Regions from separate parts of the Paracoccus marcusii genome, predicted to be linked through region 2. Evidence: riboswitches for the same ligand, from Rfam matches in the RefSeq annotation. Region 2 holds a riboswitch; the other holds the start of a gene.
The links. A riboswitch is a leader RNA that binds a small molecule or an ion and turns the genes downstream of it on or off. The one in region 2 is predicted to bind thiamine pyrophosphate.

Region 1: another riboswitch for thiamine pyrophosphate. It lies ahead of thiD (bifunctional hydroxymethylpyrimidine kinase/phosphomethylpyrimidine kinase); the one in region 2 lies ahead of PRL19_RS03970 (thiamine ABC transporter substrate-binding protein).

Annotation. Positions count from the first base shown of each region.
Region 1 covers NZ_CP117466.1:2,894,746-2,898,145, forward strand. The annotation lists gene PRL19_RS14315 (DEAD/DEAH box helicase) at 1-1,181, opposite strand, end outside; gene PRL19_RS14320 (acyl-CoA thioesterase) at 1,329-1,805, opposite strand; TPP riboswitch at 1,900-2,002, shown strand; gene thiD (bifunctional hydroxymethylpyrimidine kinase/phosphomethylpyrimidine kinase) at 2,073-2,876, shown strand; gene PRL19_RS14330 (FAD-dependent oxidoreductase) at 2,869-3,400, shown strand, end outside.
Region 2 covers NZ_CP117466.1:807,690-811,089, reverse strand. The annotation lists gene PRL19_RS03975 (ABC transporter permease family protein) at 1-1,054, opposite strand, end outside; gene PRL19_RS03970 (thiamine ABC transporter substrate-binding protein) at 1,033-2,004, opposite strand; TPP riboswitch at 2,035-2,134, opposite strand; gene mutS (DNA mismatch repair protein MutS) at 2,193-3,400, shown strand, end outside.

The DNA of each region.
Region 1 (3,400 bases), 1.1 Mb from region 2:
ACGGGTTCATGCAGGCCGGGATGGTCCAGCATGCGCTGATCGTCGCGCGCCCGCACCTCGTCCGCGGTCGGCGCATCCAACCATTCGGCCGAGACCTTGGCGTTCTGCAGCAGACGCTGTGCCCGACGATAATCGGCCGACGGCACGATCAGCGCGGACACGCCCTTGGAGCCCGCGCGCCCGGTGCGGCCCGACCGGTGCAGCATCGTGTCGGGGTTGGTCGGCAGGTCCGCGTGGATCACCAGCTCCAGCCCCGGCAGGTCGATGCCACGCGCGGCCACGTCGGTGGCGATGCAGACGCGGGCGCGCCCGTCACGCAGCGCCTGCAGGGCGTGGGTCCGCTCCTGCTGGGACAGCTCGCCCGACAGGGCCACGCATTTGAAGCCCCGGTTCGACATGCGCGCCAGCAGGTGGTTCACGTTGGCCCGCGTCTTGCAGAAGACGATGGCGGTCTGCGCCTCGTGGATGCGCAGCAGGTTGAAGATCGCGGGCTCGCGGTCGCGGGCGGTCACGGTATAGGCGCGATAGGCGATGTCGCCATGCTGGCGCGCCTCGCCCATGGCGGCGATGCGCAGGGCGTCGCGCTGGAAATCGCGGGCCAGCTTCTCGATCGCCGACGGCACCGTGGCCGAGAACATCAGCGTGCGGCGCTCGACCGGGGCGGCGCCCAGGATGAACTCCAGGTCCTCGCGGAAGCCCAGGTCCAGCATCTCGTCGGCCTCGTCCAGGACGGCCGCGCGCAGGTCCGACAGGTCCAGGCTGCCGCGGTCGATATGGTCGCGCAGGCGGCCGGGCGTGCCGACCACGATCTGCGCGCCGCGCTGCAGGGCGCGCTTTTCGTTGCGATAGTCCATACCGCCGACGCAGGTCGCGATCTGCGCGCCGGTCCCGGCATAAAGCCATTCCAGCTCGCGTGCGACCTGCAGCGCCAGTTCGCGCGTGGGCGCGATGGCCAGGGCCAGCGGCAGCTCGCCCGCGATGATGCGGTCGCCGTCCAGAAGGTCCGCGCCCATTGCCAGGCCAAAGGCCACGGTCTTTCCCGACCCGGTCTGGGCCGAGACCAGCACGTCGCGACCCGCGGCCTCGGGCGCCAGCACCGCCGACTGCACGGCAGTCAACGTCTCATAGCCCTTGTCGGCCAACGCCGCCTGAAGCGGCGCGGGGAAATTCAGTTCAGTCATGTGATTCGCCAAAATGCGGGGGCCGTGAGCGACCCGATGAGCGGCACCTATCGTCGCTGCGACCGGCCCACCCTGCACCCGCCGCCCCGGACTAGCAGGGCCAAAGGCGGTTCCCTACGCGGTTTGGATCGCAAAGTCCACGCCCAATCAGGGGGTGTTCGACGCGGCCTCCTGGCGGGCCGCGATCTCGCGCCGCATGGTGCGCCTGACCTCGGCCGACCGCCAGCGCTGGCGGTCGATATCGTCCTCAAGCTCGGGCTTGGGGACCGGCACAGGATGGCCGCGTTCGTCGACCGCGACCATGGTGAAATAGCAGGAATTGGTATGCCTGCGGGTACCGCGGCGGATGTTCTCGGCCTCGACCCGGATGCCGACCTCCATCGAGGTGCGGCCGGTATGGTTCACCCGCGCGCGAAAGGTCACCAGCTCTCCCACGTGGATGGCCTCCTTGAAGGTCACCTGGTCGACGGACAGGGTCACTGCATATTCTCCCGACCAGCGCGACGCGCAGGCATAGGCCACCCGGTCCAGACAGGCCAAAAGCGCGCCTCCATGCACCTTGCCGCTGAAATTCGCCATGTCCGGCGACATCAGCACCGTCATCTCCAGCCCGCGCCTGTCCATCTGTCCCCCGTCCGCTGCCCCGCCATCCTGCGACAATCGCGCGGGCGCGAAAAGCCCCCCTTGCGCCCCGCGTCCGCCGCGCCTAGCCTTGGGGGGCAAACCGTTGGGGTGTCCCGTCACAGGGGCTGAGAGGCGACAGCCAACCCATCGAACCTGATCCGGGTCATACCGGCGGAGGGAACGGTGCAGATATCCGCGCGGCCATCGGCCCGCCCTGTGTCCCCACCCCTTTGCCCGGTCACGACCCGCCACATTACGGGGGACGACGTGACAGCACCCATTGCCCTGACCATCGCCGGGTCCGATTCGGGCGGCGGCGCCGGCATTCAGGCGGATCTGAAGACCTTTTCGGCCCTTGGCTGCTATGGCGCCAGCGTGGTGACCGCGCTGACGGCGCAGAACACCCGCACCGTGGCCTTGGTCGAACCCGCCAGCCCCGCGATGATCGCGGGGCAGATGCGTGCCGTTCTGGACGATCTGGACGTCCGGGCGGTCAAGCTGGGCATGCTGGGCGGGGCCCAGGCCATCGCCACGGTGGCCGGCGGCCTGGACGGCTGCGGCCTGCCCATCGTGCTGGACCCGGTGATGGTGGCGAAATCGGGCGACCGCCTGTTGCCGCCCGATGCCATCGACGCGCTGCGTGCCCTGCTGTCATGCGCAACGCTGCTGACCCCGAACCTGCCCGAGGCCGCCTGCCTGCTGGGTTGTGCCCCGGCCACCACCCCGGCCCAGATGGCCGAACAGGGCGCCGCGCTGCGTGCCATGGGCGCGGGGGCCGTGCTGATGAAGGGTGGGCATGGCGACGGCGCGATCTGCACCGACCTTCTGGTGACCGCGCAGGGGGCGACGCCCTTCAGCGCCCGACGCCTGTCCACCCGCAACACGCATGGCACCGGCTGCACGCTGTCGGCGGCCATCGCCGCAGGCCTGGCACACGCCCTGCCGCTGGAGCAGGCGGTCGGGGTCGCACACCGCTATCTGCAACGCGCGATCGCGGCGGCGGACGATCTGTGCGTGGGGTCGGGGCACGGGCCGGTGCATCATTTCCATGCGGTCTGGTCGCATGGCTGACGTCACCATCATCGGCGCGGGCGTGGCCGGGCTGTTCGCGGCCCATGTGCTGGTGCAGCGCGGGCTGACACCGCGCATCCTGGACCGCAACGGCGCGCCTGGCCCACACGGCTGCTCATGGTGGGCCGGCGGCATGCTGGCCCCGCAATGCGAGGGCGTGACCGCCGACCCCGTGATCACCCGCCTTGGCGCAGAGGCCGCCGATGCTTGGTCAGTCGTTACGCCCGTCACGCGGCGCGGCACGCTGGTCCTGGCGCTGGACCGCGACCGGGCGGAACTGGCGCGCTATGCACGCCGCGCCACGGCGCATCACCCCTGCGACAGCGCCGATCTGGAACCAGACCTGCCACCCCGGCCCGGCCTGATCTTTCCGACCGAGGCGCATCTGGACCCCCGACGTGCCTTGGCGGACCTGGCCGCGTGGCTGGCCGCGCGCGGCATCGGCATCGAATGCGCGACCGCCGAGCCCGGCGACGTCTCAGGCCAGGTGATCGATGCCCGCGGACTGTCGGCCGCCCTGCCCG
Region 2 (3,400 bases):
CCTCGACCCACCGGGCCGCGCCCCGCGCCATCGTCAGGGCCAGCGCCAGAGCCGCCCCCGCGCAGAGCAGCGCGGAGATCACCGCCATCAGCACCGAGCGGCGCGTGGCCTGCCAGACCTCGGGCGGCAGGGCGGTCAGGCGCGGCAGGCCCGTCGCCGCGACCGAGATCAGCGGCGCCAGCAGAAAGGCCGCCGCCGCCGCGATCACCGCCGCATCCGCCAGCCGCCGCCAGCCGCCCGGCGCGGGCGGCCCGCCCAAAGCGTCCAGCCCCGCGCCGAAGCCCACGGGCACCGTGATCCGTGCGGCCAGCGCCGCCGCCGCGATGCAGATCGCGATCTGAACCATCCCCAAGGCCGCCGCCCGGCCCAGGTCGAAATCGAAGCGGAAGGCCTGATAGATGGCCAGTTCCACCGTCGTGGCCCGCGGCCCTCCGCCCAGGGCCAGCGCCACCGTGAACGATGTCAGGCAGACCAGGAACACCGCCAGCCAGACGCCGGGCAGCACGCCGCGCAGCATCGGGCGTTCCAGATGGCGGGCGATGTCGCGGGGCGCGAAATCCAGGGATGCGGCCAGCCGGAAGCGTTCGGCGGGAATCGCCTGCCAGCCCTGCAGGATCAGCCGCACCGACAACGGCAGGTTGAAGAACACATGCGCCAGGATCACCCCCTGCCAGCCATAGATGCCGATGGCGGGCAGGCCCAGGGCCTCCAGCGCGCCGTTCAGCGCGCCGTTGCGCCCGAAAATCGCGATCAGACCCAGGACCGCCACGATCACCGGCAGGATGAAGGGCGCGCCCAGCAGCGTGACCAGCAGCCCGCGCCCCCGGAACCGCCGCCGCGCCAGCGCGCGCGCCACCGGCACGGCCAGCGCGGCCGACAGGGTGGCGGACAGCGCGGCCTGCCAAAGGGTGAACCAGACGGCGCGCAGGTCCCATTCGGTCAGGCCCGACAGCCCGCCCGCGACCCAGGCCACCGCCGCCAGCGTGCCCAGGATCAGCGCTGCCAGCGCGCCCGCGATGGCGTGGCCGATGCTCAGCGGAAAGCCCGCTGCCATTCGTCCAGGGCGGGGGCGCGCAGGGCCTCTGCCTCGTCCTCGGACAGGAACAGGGTCTTGTCGGGGCGGGGCAGGTCGCGCATCACCTGCGGCCAGTCGGCCTGGGGCAGTTTCGCGGGCAGGGACCAGTTGGCCAGCGGGATCGTCGCCTGGAAATTGGGGGTCAGCACCCAGTCCATGAAGGCTTGCGCCAGTTCCGGCTGATCGGTGCCCGCGACCTGGGCCACCAGTTCGGCCATGAAGTAATGCCCCTCGGGGAAGATCGCGGCGCGCTTGGTGTCGTCCTCCTCGGCGGCGATGTGATAGGCGGGCGAGGTGGTGTAGGACAGGACCATGTCCGCCTCTCCGTCGGTGAACAGGCCATAGGATTCGGACCAGCCGCGGGTGACGGTCAGCACCTTGGGGGCGAGCTTTGCCCAGGCCTCGCCCGCCTGATCGCCATAGACCGACTTGACCCACAGCAGCATCGCCAGACCCGACACCGAACTGCGCGGGTCCTGGATGACGATGCTGATGTCCTCGGCCTCCAGCAGCTCGGCAAAGCTGGCGGGCGGGTTCTCCAGCCGGGTCGCGTCATAGACGAAGGCCGTCTCGCCCCAGTTGTAGGGGAGGAAGATGTCGTCCTCCCACGCGATGGGCAGCGACAGGTCGGACGTGTCCTGCCCATGCGGCGCGAACAGACCCGATGCGCGGGCACGCGCGGTCATGTCGGTGTTCAGGCCGAAGACGATGTCGGCTTGGGTGCCCGCCCCCTCCATCAGGATGCGCGGCAGCACGTCGCCGGTCACGAATTGCAGGTCGCAGTCGCAGATCGCCTCGAACCCCTCTTCGATGGCGGGGCCGGGGCCCCATTCGCTGGTGACGCTGTCGCCGGCATAGACGGTCAGGACGCGATCCTGGGCCAAAGCGGGGCCGGCCAGCAGCAAAGCGGGGATCAGGACGGATTTCATCGGCAGCCTCTCTTGTCGGGTGATCGAAAAGAAGGGGGTGCGCACCTTCCCTCCGCCGGTGTGAGCCGGATCAGGTTCTACGGGTCCGCTGTCGCGTCTCAGCCCGCATGGGGCACCCCGAGGTGATCCCGAATGTAGAGGTTTCGCGCGCCCGCGCAAGCGGATAGAAACCGCCCATGACCAAGGACATGTCTGATCAGCCCACGCCGATGATGGCGCAGTATCTTGCGATCCGGGAGGCCAATCCCGGCGCGCTGCTGTTCTATCGCATGGGCGATTTCTATGAGATGTTCTTCGACGACGCGGTCGCCGCCGCCGCCGCGCTGGACATCGCGCTGACGAAACGCGGCACCCATCTGGGCAAGCCGATCCCGATGTGCGGCGTGCCGGTCCACGCGGCCGAGGGCTATCTGCTGACGCTGATCCGCAAGGGTTTCCGCGTGGCCATCGCCGAACAGATGGAGGACCCCGCCGAGGCCAAGAAGCGCGGCTCGAAATCGGTCGTGGCGCGCGACGTGGTGCGGCTGGTGACGCCGGGCACCCTGACCGAGGAATCGCTGTTGGAGGCGCGGCGGCACAACTATCTGGCGGCCTTCGTGGTGGTCCGCGAGGAGGGCGCGGTGGCCTGGGTCGATATCTCGACCGGCGCGTTTTCGGTGATGGATTGCCCCCTGCCGCGTCTGGCCCCCGAACTGGCGCGGCTGGCCCCGCGCGAGGTCCTGGCCTGCGACACCGGGCTGGAAGAGCTGATCGGTGACGCGGGCGCGGTGATGACCGACCTGCATGCCAGCGCCTTCGACAGCAATGCGGGCACGCGGCGGCTCTGCGCGCTCTATGGCGTCGAGACGCTGGACGGCTTCGGCAGCTTCACCCGGGCGGAGCTGGCCGCGATGGGGGCCATCGTCGATTATCTGGACATGACGCAGAAGGGCCGCCTGCCGCTGCTGCGCCCGCCGGTGCGCGAACGCGCGGGCGGCGCGATGCAGATCGACGCCGCGACCCGGCGCAATCTGGAACTGACCCAGGCCCTGTCGGGCGGGCGCGACGGATCGCTGCTGGCGGCCATCGACCGCACGGTGACCGCGCCGGGCGCGCGGCTGCTGGAGCGACGGATCAGCGCACCGTCGCGCGATCTGGGCCTGATCGCGGCGCGCCATGACGCGGTGGCGGCGCTGGCGGGGGATGCGCGGTTGCTTTCGGATCTGCGCGGCGCGCTGGCGCGGGTGCCGGACATGGACCGGGCGCTGTCGCGGCTGGCGCTGGACCGGGGCGGTCCGCGCGATCTGGCCGCGATCCGTGCAGGGCTGACGCAGGGCGCGGCCATCGCGGCGCGGCTGCCCGGTGATGCGCCGCCCGTGCTGCGCGATGCGGCGGGCGATCTGGTCGGGCATGAGAC